DNA from 4 places in the Devosia sp. Soil_C_22 genome. Region 4 is predicted to be linked to each of the others. Evidence: predicted binding sites of a transcription regulator. Region 4 holds the regulator's gene; each other region holds the start of a gene.

What was found. Region 4 encodes LexA, which represses DNA repair genes until DNA is damaged. Its sites were predicted from a motif close to TGTTCNNNNTGTGTTCNG; they were not measured.
Region 1: AC3A6I_RS04880 (PA0069 family radical SAM protein) is a predicted target of LexA. The motif match lies at 1,666-1,683, and genes of this name have one in related genera.
Region 2: AC3A6I_RS18625 (ImuA family protein) is a predicted target of LexA. The motif match lies at 1,314-1,331, and genes of this name have one in related genera.
Region 3: AC3A6I_RS15255 (ATP-dependent helicase) is a predicted target of LexA. The motif match lies at 1,015-1,032, and genes of this name have one in related genera.

Annotation. Positions count from the first base shown of each region.
Region 1 is NZ_JBDGIY010000001.1:1,052,255-1,055,188, reverse strand. Features, by position in the region: gene glyS (glycine--tRNA ligase subunit beta) at 1-1,000, shown strand, start outside; gene AC3A6I_RS04885 (VOC family protein) at 1,187-1,606, opposite strand; gene AC3A6I_RS04880 (PA0069 family radical SAM protein) at 1,750-2,895, shown strand.
Region 2 is NZ_JBDGIY010000002.1:315,797-318,730, forward strand. Features, by position in the region: gene AC3A6I_RS18620 (Y-family DNA polymerase) at 1-547, opposite strand, end outside; gene AC3A6I_RS18625 (ImuA family protein) at 438-1,289, opposite strand; gene AC3A6I_RS18630 (chemotaxis protein CheW) at 1,413-1,901, opposite strand; gene AC3A6I_RS18635 (chemotaxis protein CheW) at 1,944-2,934, opposite strand, start outside.
Region 3 is NZ_JBDGIY010000001.1:3,158,406-3,161,339, forward strand. Features, by position in the region: gene AC3A6I_RS15245 (HAD family hydrolase) at 1-288, shown strand, start outside; gene AC3A6I_RS15250 (hypothetical protein) at 406-699, opposite strand; gene AC3A6I_RS15255 (ATP-dependent helicase) at 1,071-2,934, shown strand, end outside.
Region 4 is NZ_JBDGIY010000001.1:1,899,456-1,902,389, forward strand. Features, by position in the region: gene AC3A6I_RS09040 (2-dehydro-3-deoxygalactonokinase) at 1-567, opposite strand, end outside; gene lexA (transcriptional repressor LexA) at 818-1,540, opposite strand; gene AC3A6I_RS09050 (molybdopterin molybdotransferase MoeA) at 1,677-2,885, opposite strand; gene moaC (cyclic pyranopterin monophosphate synthase MoaC) at 2,882-2,934, opposite strand, start outside.

The DNA of each region.
Region 1 (2,934 bases), 850 kb from region 4:
CGGCGAGTTCCCCGAGCTGCAGGGCACCATGGGCCGCTATTACGCGCTGGCGCAAGGCGAACCCAACGCCGTCGCCAACGCCATTGCCGACCACTATAAGCCGCTCGGCCCCACGGACCTCGTGCCGGGCGAGCCGGTCGCCATCGCCGTGGCTCTGGCCGACAAGCTCGACACCCTCACCGGCTTCTGGGCCATCGACGAAAAGCCGACCGGCTCGCGCGACCCGTTCGCATTGCGCCGTGCGGCGCTGGGCGTGATCCGAATTTTGCTGGACAATCGTCTGCGGGTTTCGATGGTTGATATGCTTGCTGCAGCCTTCGACAGGCGCGCTGAGCAGGCGGGCAGAGATAGGAAGAGGAAGATCGACGATGCAGTCGACGCCCTTGAGGCCGCTTTCGGAGCGACGGTCGGTTTGGGTAACGTACAGGAACAATTCCAACGGCTAGGCGATGAGGAAGCGGACAAGCTGATCAACGCTCTCCTCAACCTACTAGGGTTCGTTTCTGAACGACTGCGGGTACAGTTGCGGGATCAAGGTGCGCGTCACGATCTCTTTGATGCAATCGATCCTGAAATCGCGGACGTGGTCGAAGTCGTAGAACGCGTCGACGCTCTGTCGAATCTCCTCGGCTCCGAGGACGGCAAGAACCTGCTCGCCGGCTATCGCCGCGCCGCCAATATCCTCAGCGCCGAGGAAAAGAAGGACGGCCGGAAATACGATGCGCCGGTGATCGAGGAGCAGCTGAAGCTCGATCAGGAAATCGGCCTCGCCGATGCGATCATGAAGGCCGACGCGGCCGTCGCCGCCAAGGTGAACGCCAACGACTATCACGGCGCCATCGCGGCCCTTGCGACGCTGCGCCAGCCGGTCGATGCATTCTTCGAGGCGGTGCTGGTCAACGACGCCGACCCGGCCGTCCGCGCCAACCGGCTCAACCTCCTCGCCAAGCTGCGCGACACGATGCGCCTGGTGGCGGATTTTTCGAAGGTTGCGGGCTAAGCCGGTCATCGGCCCACCCACAGCGGGTGGTATTGAGTTGCACGATACCTCCCACCCACAGGGTCACCCCGGCGCAGGCCGGGGCCCATCCTGAGGTCTCTCCGACCTTCACCGATAGCAGCGGCCATCTCAGGATGGATCCCGGCCTGCGCCGGGATGACACCGCGCGTATGGCGCGCGCTGGGTTCAGCCGAACGTCACATTCCCCTCAGCATCCATCGCGAATCCCGGGTTCCAAGCAATCTCCCACGCATGGTCGTCCGGATCAGCGACGTAGCCGCGCAGCCCGCCATGCAGCGGCGCATCGGCCGGCCGAATGATCTTGCCGCCCGCGCCCGCGAGCGCCGCGATCAGCGGCTCCACCTCATGCTGCTCGACCACATTATGCGCCAGCGCGAACGGCGCCGGTCCGCGCAACCCGCTCCGCCCCATATCCACCTCGAGCGAGGCCAACAGGTAGGTGCCGAGCACCAGCCCGTTGAGCTGGTAGAAGACGATCTCCTCGTTCTCGAACACCGGCGTCCAGCCGAAGCCCTCGACGTAGAACCGCCTGGAACGCTGGAGATCGGTGGTCCCCAGCGTGATGACCGATACGCGCTGCTGCATGGGAAGACTCCTTCGTCCGCACCCTAACGCAAAAACTAGGAAACTTATCCCCGCACGTTCGTTCTTGTTCTGTTCTCATTGGGATGCTATTCCTAATGGAACGTTACCCCACGCGAGTCGCGTTGGGGTGTTGGAGAACAGCCATGCGGCTCACCGCACCGAATTTCGAGCAACTGGAGCGCCTCAACGGCACGCGCGACGCCGACCTGATCGCGCGGCGCTATGTCGATCCGGCGCTCAATCGCGGCCGTGGCGCGCAGACCAACAAGGGCAGCCGCTACGACAAGGAAGCGCGCGTCGAGTTCGACGATGGCTGGGGCATGGTCGAGGACCTGAAGCCGTTCGAGACCATCGAGCATATCGAGCGCGCCCGCACCATCATCACCCGCAACGAGAGCCCGGATATCGGCTTTGATCGCTCGATCAACGCCTATCGCGGCTGCGAGCATGGCTGCTCGTACTGCTTTGCGCGCCCCACGCACGCCTATCTCGGCCACTCGCCGGGGCTGGAGTTCGAGCGCGACATCTACGTCAAGACCAATGCGGTGGAGCAGCTGCGGCGCGAGCTGGCCGACAAGCGCTACAAGCCCAAGCCGATCGCCATGGGCACGAACACCGACCCGTACCAGCCGGCCGAGCGCAAGCACAAGCTGACGCGCGGCATCCTCGAGCTGCTGCTGGAGACCAGGCACCCGGTGACCATCACCACCAAGTCGGCTCTGGTGGTGCGCGACCTCGATATCCTGAAGCCCATGGCCGAGCTCAACCTCGTGCGCGTGGCGCTGTCGATCACCAGCATGGACCACAAGCTCAGCCGCAAGATGGAGCCGCGGGCCTCGACGCCGGAAAAGCGCCTCGAAGCCGTGCGGCTGCTGTCGGAAGCCGGCGTGCCGACCATGGTCATGGCCGCCCCGATGATCCCGGCGATCAACGACATGGAGCTCGAGCGCATCCTCGATGCCGCGGCGGCCCAGGGCGCGCTCGACGCCAGCGCCATCCTCGTGCGGCTGCCGCTCGAAGTGCGCGACATCTTCCGCGAGTGGCTGCTGAGGCATTTCCCCGACCGGGTCAGCCACGTCATGAGCCTCATCCGCGACGCCCGCGGCGGCAAGGACAACGACCCGAACTTTCACACCCGCTTCACCGGCGAGGGCCCGTACGCGACGCTGATCCGCCAGCGCGTCGACATGGCCAAGGAGCGCTACGGGCTGAACAAACCCATCCCGCCGCTGCGCACGGATCTGTTCGTGCCGCCACGGGTGGACGACGGGCAGATGAGCTTGTTCTGAGATCCGTGCCTGTGGCCGCCCCCTCCACCGCCTACGGCG
Region 2 (2,934 bases), on a different contig from region 4:
GCGCGATGATTCCCGGCCGGAAATGGCTCAGCGCCCAGGCTGCCCCGACCGTATCGGCAATGGCTCCGGACACCGTGAAGCCGAGCCCACGCAGCCGCCCGACCAGTTGGGCGAGCATCTTCTCCTCGCCGCCGAACAGGTGCGCCACCCCGGTGATGTCGAGCACCAGGTCGCCATAGGCGGCGACATCGCCGAGCACCGCAACGATGGGGCTCGCATTGGAATGCCAGTCGGCGAAATCGGCGAAGATATGCTCGAGCGCGTTGCGATCGGCCTCGCGGACTTCGAGATCGGGCACGAGGGCGCGCGCATCGGAGAGGTTCTGGCCCGGCGCCAGCCCTTTTCCTGCGGCGGTAGCGTCCACGGCCATGAGCTTCATCGCGCCCTTCTGCTTCTCCCACAGCGCCAGCGGGCGCCCGGAGGCCGCAAGGGCGGGATCAGCCCGCCTGAGAGTATCGGTCGCCCAGCGCGGCAGCGACAAAGCGAGGTGACGGCGCGGCAGAGCTTTGGCCGGTCCGGCTTCCGTCTTCAGCAGAAACGAACCCATTTTCAGTCCAGTCCAGGGTTAGGCGCATGGTTTCGACCCGCGGGCTTTTCCCGGCGAGCCGCCGTTTTTCGATGTCGACGAGGTAGCGGGGCGGGCCCGGCGCCTGCGGATCGAAAGGCTGCCCGGCGCTCAGTCCGGGCTCCACCCGCCAGCGCAGTTTTGCTGCGCTCGCCTCTCGTTCCCGCCCATAGCGGATGAGGAAAACCGAGCTGCCGCCGGCCGAACTGCGCAGTGACAGTCGGCGCGACACGGTGAAATCGAGTGCCTTGGGACGCCCATGGATATCGGCGATCACCCCGGCCACGGCCCGGCAGGCAATCGCCTCCTCCATGGCCCAGAGCAGCTCGGTGAGCGAATTGGTGCGGGCGAGGATCAGCTGGTCGGGGTCGATGCCGAAGCGGTTGAGCCCCAGTGCATAGGGTACGCCCATTTCCTGGGCCTGCTCGACCAGCTGCAGATAGAGAATCGCCTGCCGACCGCCGCCGAGCAGCCCGCGCGCGAGCCCGAGCGCAAAGCCCAGTCCCGCCGTACCGTTGCGCTGTTCGTCGACGAACACCTCGTGCAACACGCCGGGCGGAATGGCGAGCAATTCCTCGATACGCGGACGCGTGTCATTAGCCGCCACCGGCCGGCCCGGCCGCGCCGCGGCAATAGCCACCCCGTCGGCCAGCACGGGCCGCTTTTCCAGCGCAGCAATCCTGCGCCGCAAGGCATCGAGATCAGCAATGGCGAGGCCCCGCATACCGAGCCTCCTATCTGCTCACGAGAGAACAAATAGGGAACACCAGAGTCCGGGGCAGAGTCAAGCCGACTCAAAAGCAAAGGCCGCCCGGAGGCGGCCTCGCACGCAAGCTTGGGCCTACGATCAGGCGTCGACGCGGGCGCCGGAGACGACGGCGTGGAGGTCGATGAGGCCGACCATGCGGCTATCGTGGGTGACGATGCCGTTGAGCAGCTCGGTGTCGATCGAGTTGCCCTCGGGGACGTTGTGGATGTCTTCCTTGGACACCGTCAGGATGTCGGACACGGCATCGACGAGGATGCCGACCCATTTGTCGCCCACCGACATCACCACCACGACGTGGTTCTTGGTCGGGGAGGTCTGGCCTTCGCCGAAGCGGGCGCGCAGGTCGAAGATCGGAACGATCGTGCCGCGCAGGTTGATCACGCCGCGCACGAAATCGCGCGTGTTGGGCAGCGGGGTCGCGCCATTCCAGGCGCGGATCTCGCGCACCGTGGTGATCTCGACGCCGTAGGTCTGCTCGCCGATCGAGAAGGCGATCAGCTGCAGGCTGTTGGCGGCCTGGGTGCCGGAGCCGTTGGTGTAGTCATCCTTGAATGCGAGGGCTTCCATGTTCTGGCCTTTCCGAACCGGCTCCTGCCGGCATCATGCCGCTCACGCGGCGCTCTTGTGGGGGGAGGAGTGGGACTTGAGGCCCTGCACGTCCACGATCAGGGCGACATTGCCGTCACCAAGGATGGTGCCGCCGGCAATGCCTTCGATGGACTGGAAGTTCTCTTCCAGCGATTTGATGACGACCTGCTGCTGGCCGATGATGTCGTCAACAATGAGCGCGACCTTCACGCCGCCCTCGGCCTCGCACAGCACTACGAAGCGGTTGTCACGCGCCACTTCGGTGGTCATCTCGAAGCGGGTGGCGAGGTCGACCACCTGTACGTACTCGCCGCGCACCTGCAGCACCTGGCCGCCAGTCGGCATGCGCGAGAAATTGGCGCGGGCGCACTGGATCGTCTCGACGATCGAGGAGAGCGGGATGACGTAGGGGCAGTGGGCGACCTTGACCAGCATGACGTCGAGCACCGCGAGCGTCAGCGGCAGCTTCAGCGTCATGCGCGTGCCGCGGCCGGCCCAGCTCTTCACATGCACCGAGCCGCCGATCTTCTTGATATTGGAGAGAACGACATCCATGCCGACGCCGCGGCCGGAAATGTCGCTCACTTCTGAGGCGGTAGAGAAGCCGGGCGCAAAGATCAGCTGGTCGATCTGCTCGTCGGAAAGCTGCTGGTCGGGGCCGACGACGCCGCGCTCGCGCGCCACCTGCAACACGCGCTCGCGGTTGATGCCGCCGCCATCGTCCTCGACGGCAATCAGGATCGAGCCGCCGGCCTGCTCGGCCGAGAGCCGCACCGTGCCCGATTCGGGCTTGCCGGCGGCGAGCCGCTTTTCCGGGCTCTCGATGCCGTGGTCGGCCGAGTTGCGGATCATGTGGGTGAGCGGATCGGAAAGCTGTTCGATGATCGTCTTGTCGATCTCGGTGTTCTCGCCGATGGTTTCGAGCCGGATCTTCTTGCCGGTCTTGCTGGCGAGCTCGCGGACGAGGCGCGGCATCCGGCTGAACACGGTCTTCACCGGTTGGGCGCGGATC
Region 3 (2,934 bases), 1.3 Mb from region 4:
CTGACCGACGAGCGCAGCTTCTATTTCCGCGGGCCGGAGGGGAAGCTGAACCTCAAGGCGCAGAACCTGGTGATGTTCCTGCAGATCGCCGACGGCCTCGACGATGAGACCTGGGCCTACCACTTCGGGCGCGGCGACTATTCGAAGTGGTTCCGCATCTGCATCAAGGACGATGAGCTCGCCGAGGAGGCCGAAGCGATTGAAGCGGAGGAGCCCGAGGACAGCCGGGACAGGATCGCCGAGATCGTCAAGGCGCGCTACACCCAGCCGGCCAAGGCAGCCGAATAGCGGGCTGGAGCACTTTCGCCAAGGCGAAAACCCAGACGGGCACCGGGCGTGCGGCCACTGGATCCCCGCCCTCGCGGGGATGACGCCGAGTTTGGAGGTCGCTTCGAATGTGAAACGCTAGAACCACATCCACTTGCGCGGCCGCGGCGGCGGGCCTTCCACGATGGCGAGGCTCGCGACCATCTGCTCGACTTCGCGCAGTTCCTGGGCTGTGGGCATCTCCTCGCACAGGTAGGTCGCGTTGATCAGGTGCTCGCCGTCCACCACGCACCAGGCCTGGCAGTAAGCGAAATCGTCGGCGGAAAAGACCATCGTCGCCCGCGTGCGATCGGCCGGTTCCAGCAGATCATCTTCGAGCACGGTGCCTGCGCCCGCGAGCCAGCGCTTGAGGATGACGCCAGGATCAATCACGCCGTCAGTCTCCGCGTCGCCACCGACCCATGTTATTTGCAATGCATTGCTATTTGTTCGATCTATTCGCGCAACCGTCTTTGTTAACTCAGATTCACCTGAGATTGACTGCCAGTTCACATCAAGTGCAATGCTTAGCTTTATACTCGTCCCAGCCAACGACATTGTCCTTCTAAAATTAATCTTGTATTTGAAACAAGATGACATCGATGGTCAAGCGTCGCGCACATCACATCTAGCACCGCACACGGCAAAAGGGGGGGTTGGCCGTCGACCGGGCGGTTTGCAGCCTGCCCAGTTGGCCCGGCGTGAATTGCGAACAAAGCGCGAATAGTGCTTCCTGATCCGGACTTTTATCCGGACCGATTCGCGTGCTCGACACCCCCGCCTATCTCGACAAGCTGAACCCCCAACAGCGGCTGGCCGTCGAGCATATGGGCGGCCCGCTGCTGGTGATCGCCGGGGCCGGCTCGGGCAAGACCAACACGCTGGCGCATCGGGTGGCCCACCTGATCGTCAACGGCGCCGATCCGCGCCGCATCCTGCTGATGACCTTCTCGCGCCGCGCCTCGGGCGAGATGCAGCGCCGGGTCGAGCGGCTGGTGGTGCAGGTGATGGGCAAGAACGCGGGCATCGTCACCGATGCGCTGAGCTGGGCCGGCACCTTCCACGGCATCGGCGCGCGCCTGCTGCGCGAATATGCCGAGCAGATCGGGCTGAGGCCGGAATTCTCGATCCACGACCGCGAGGACTCCGGCGACCTGATCAACATCATCCGCCACGAGATGGGGTTCTCGGAAGCCAAGAAGCGCTTTCCCACCAAGGGCACCTGCCTTGCCATCTACTCGCGCGTCGTCAACGCGCAGGGCGATCTCGACCGCGTGCTGAAGGACCATTTCCCCTGGGTCGCCATGTGGGAAGCCCAGCTGCGCGAGCTGTTCGGGGCCTATGTCGATGCCAAGCAGAACCAGCAGGTGCTCGATTACGACGACCTGCTGCTCTACTGGGCCGCGATGATGCGCGAGCCGGCGATCGCCGACGATATCGGCCAGCGCTTCGACCACGTGCTGGTCGACGAGTACCAGGACACCAACAGCCTGCAGGCCTCTATCCTCTTGGCGCTGAAGCCGCAGGGCGACGGGCTGACCGTGGTCGGCGACGACGCGCAGTCGATCTACTCGTTCCGCGCCGCCACGGTGCGCAACATCCTCGATTTCCCGGCTGCCTTCTCGCCGCCGGCGCGCATGGTGACGCTGGATCGCAACTATCGCTCGACCCAGCCGATCCTCGAGGCGGCCAACGCGGTGATCTCGGAGAGCACCGAACGCTTCACCAAGAACCTGTGGAGCGAGCGTATCGCCACCGAAAAACCGCGGCTGGTGACGGTGAAGGACGAGCCGAGCCAGGCCCGCTACGTGGTCGAAAGCGTGCTGAGCTGCCGCGAAGGCGGCACGACACTGAAGCAGCAGGCGGTGCTATTCCGCACCTCATCCCATTCGGCCGAACTCGAGATCGAGCTCACCCGCCGAAACATCCCGTTCGTGAAGTATGGCGGGCTCAAATTCCTCGACAGCGCCCACATCAAGGATGTGATGGCGCTGCTGCGCTTTGTCGACAACCCGCGTGACCGCGTCGCCGGCTTTCGCGTGCTGCAGCTGCTTCCCGGCATTGGTCCCGGCGCGGCGGGGAAGCTCCTCGACCGGATGGCGGAGAGCGCCGACCCGCTGGCTGAATTGCTGGCCGCCCCGCCACCGCCGCGCGGTTCGGAGGGCTGGCCCGGCTTCATCGAGGTGATCGACCATCTCGGACGCGGCACGGCCGGCTGGCCGGCCGAACTGCTGCGCGCCCGCATGTGGTACGAGCCGCTGATGGAGGCGGTGTACGAAGACGCCGAGATCCGCAAGGAGGACATCTACCAGCTCGAGCAGATCGCCGGCGGCTATCCGAGCCGCGAGCGCTTCCTTACCGAACTGACGCTTGACCCGCCGGAAGCGACTTCGGACCAGGCCGGCGTGCCGCTGCTCGACGAGGATTTTCTGATCCTCTCGACCATCCACTCCGCCAAGGGGCAGGAATGGAAGAACGTGCATGTGCTGAACGTGGTCGATGGCGCTATCCCCTCCGACCTCGGCACCGGCTCGACGCATGAACTCGAAGAGGAGCGCCGCCTGCTTTATGTCGCGATGACGCGCGCCAAGGACGAGCTGCACCTCGTCATCCCGCAGCGCTTCTACG
Region 4 (2,934 bases):
CTCGCCGCCCAGCGAGTGGCGCAGCACGGAATGGGTGCGCAGGAGCTCGAACACTTCGCCGGTCATGGCGCTCGAAAAGCGGGTGAGGCGGGTGCCATCGAGCAGCGCCCACTTGCTGTGCGTGCCGGGCATCACCACGAGACCGGAGAAGCCGGGGACGAGGCTCGACAGGCCGAGCAGCTGCGTTTCCTCGCCGCGCATCACGTCCTCGGCGCCGACATCGCGCATGCACACGCCCGGCAGGATGCGCGGGTCGAGCTCGCCGGGCATGTCAGGCCAAACGGCCCCGTTGGCGAGCGTCCGCAAGTCGGCGGGGGCATCGAGATAGGGCGCTTCGATCCAGCCCTGGCGGGCTCCGGCCATGCCGCAGATCACCACCTCGCTGACGCCGTCGGCCTCGCTGCCGAGCAGCCCGGTCAGTACTTCGGGATATTGCTCGCGGCTCAGCCGGCCCATGCCGTCGGGCGAGGAGCGCGAGAACGCGATCTCGCCATCGCCATCAATGCCCCAGGCGCGCAGATTGGAGGTGCCCCAATCGACCGCGACCCACTCGACTTGTCCTGCCAAATTCTTCTCCCTGACGTGCCGGCGGAAGGCCGGACGTGGTGTCGCCTAAAGCGCGGTCGGGAAGGTGATCCACTCTCCCGGTAGGATCGCGCCGATGCGACCGCGGACGATGTGTCCGCGAAGCGCGCCGGAACCTAGCGTCTTTGGCACCAAGACCCTAGTGCAACTGTCGTCTATCGGCTCTGATTTCATAAGAAAAAAAGGGCCGGCGCGAAGCCGGCCCCAGGACCCGATTGGCGGTGGGTCAAACTCAGTATTTGCGCAGCAGCCCGACGAGACGGCCCTGCACCTTCACCCGGTCGGGCGGGAAGATGCGGGTCTCGTAGGCCGGATTGGCCGCTTCGAGGGCCACCGAATTGCCGCGGCGGCGCAGGCGCTTCAGCGTGGCTTCCTCTTCATCGACCAGCGCGACGACGATCTCGCCGGTCGAGGCCATGTCCTGCTTGCGGATGAGCACGGTGTCGCCATCGAAGATGCCGGCATCGATCATCGAGTCGCCGCGCACTTCGAGCGCATAGTGCTCGCCAGGCCCGAGCATTTCGGGCGGAATGGCGATGGTGTGGCTATGGGTCTGGATCGCCTCGATGGGCGTACCGGCCGCGATGCGGCCCATGACCGGGATGGAGACGGAGCGATAGGGCTCGTCGGCCGGCGCTGCCGCAGCCGGGCGGGGCGGAGGAGCGGCGACGCGGCCGAGATTGCCTTCGATAACCGACGGCTCGAAGCGCGCCTTGCGGCCGCCGAGCGAGGGGTTCATCGAATCGGGCAGCTTGATCACCTCGAGCGCCCGGGCCCGGTTGGGCAGGCGGCGGATGAAGCCGCGCTCCTCGAGCGCGGTGATCAGCCGGTGGATGCCGGACTTGGAGCGCAAATCGAGCGCGTCCTTCATCTCGTCGAAGGAAGGTGGAATACCTGACTCTTTCATCCGCTCGTGGATGAACATCAGCAATTCATGTTGCTTGCGCGTCAGCATCTGGCGGCTCCGGTGAGCAGAATCGGAACAAAGACTGAACGTGTTGTATCCGTTCCAGTTATGTTCTGCAACCGTGCGGTAAATATCCGGTTAGCGACGGGGTGCTGTCGGCGCCAAAACGTACGGGATTCCGGGGTTAGGCGCCCCAGTTGAGGGGGATGACGTCGACAATCTCGCCAGGCGGGACGCCGGGCGAATCCTCGGGCAGGACGATCAGCGCATCGGCCAATGCCAGAGAGCTCGAATGGCTGGAATCGGTCTCGAAGATCGGATCGACCTGCAGGAAGCCGATATCGTTGCGGCTGAGCGTGGCGCGCATGTAGTGGCGGCGCGGGCCATTGGCGGGCAGGCCCTTCAGCGTCGGCGCGCCGATGCGGGGCCAGTAGGGGTCGGCAAAGCCCGTCATGGCGCGCAGGGCCGGCTTGATGATGATGGTCGAGGTGACGAGCGCCGAGACCGGGTTGCCGGGGAGGCCGAAGACGAGCGCCTTGCCGCGGGTGCCGAACATCAGCGGCTTGCCCGGACGCATCCTCAGTTTCCAGAAATCGAGCTCGACGCCGAGGTCGCGCAACACTTCCTGCACGTAGTCGCGCTCGCCGACACTGGCGCCGCCAGTGGTCACCAGCATGTCGATGCCCTGGTCGAAGGCCGAGAGCAGGGCATCCTCGATCTTCTTCGTGTCGTCAGGCACGATGCCGAGGTCGATCACCTCGGCGGCGTAGGGCGCGAGCAGCGGGATAAGGCCGTAGCTGTTCGAGGCGATGATCTGGTCGGGGCCCGGCGTCGAGCCGGGCGGCACCAGCTCGTCGCCGGTGGCGACTACCGCGATGCGCGGACGTTTCGTCACTGTCAGCTCGGGGCGATTGGCGGAGGCGGCGAGGTTGAGCATGCCGGGCGTGAGCGCCACGCCGGCCGGCAGCAGTTCGGTGCCGCGCTTGAAGTCGAAGCCTTGCTTGCGGACAGAATGGCCGGCCACCGGGGTCTTTTCGAAGCTGATCTGGTTGCCCTTGGCGGTCGCTTCTTCCTGCATGATCACGGCGTCGGCGCCGATCGGCATGGGCGCGCCCGTGAAGATGCGGACGCACTGGCCATGCTCCATCATGCCGACGAAGCGAGCCCCGGCCTGCGAGGTGCCGGCGAGCTTCAGCGGGCGGCCGGGCACCACTTCGGCGGCGCGCACGGCGTAGCCGTCCATGGCGCTGGCATCGAAGGGCGGCTGGTTGTGGGTGGCGACGAGCGGCTTGGCGAGCACGCGGCCGTGGGCGCGGGACAGCGGTACGGCTTCGCTGCCGAGATCGGGGAGCTTGCGGAAGACGCGCTGCAGCGCCTCGTCCACCGGCATCATCGCTGGAAATCCCCCGATTTGCCGCCCGATTTCTGCTCGAGCTGCACCG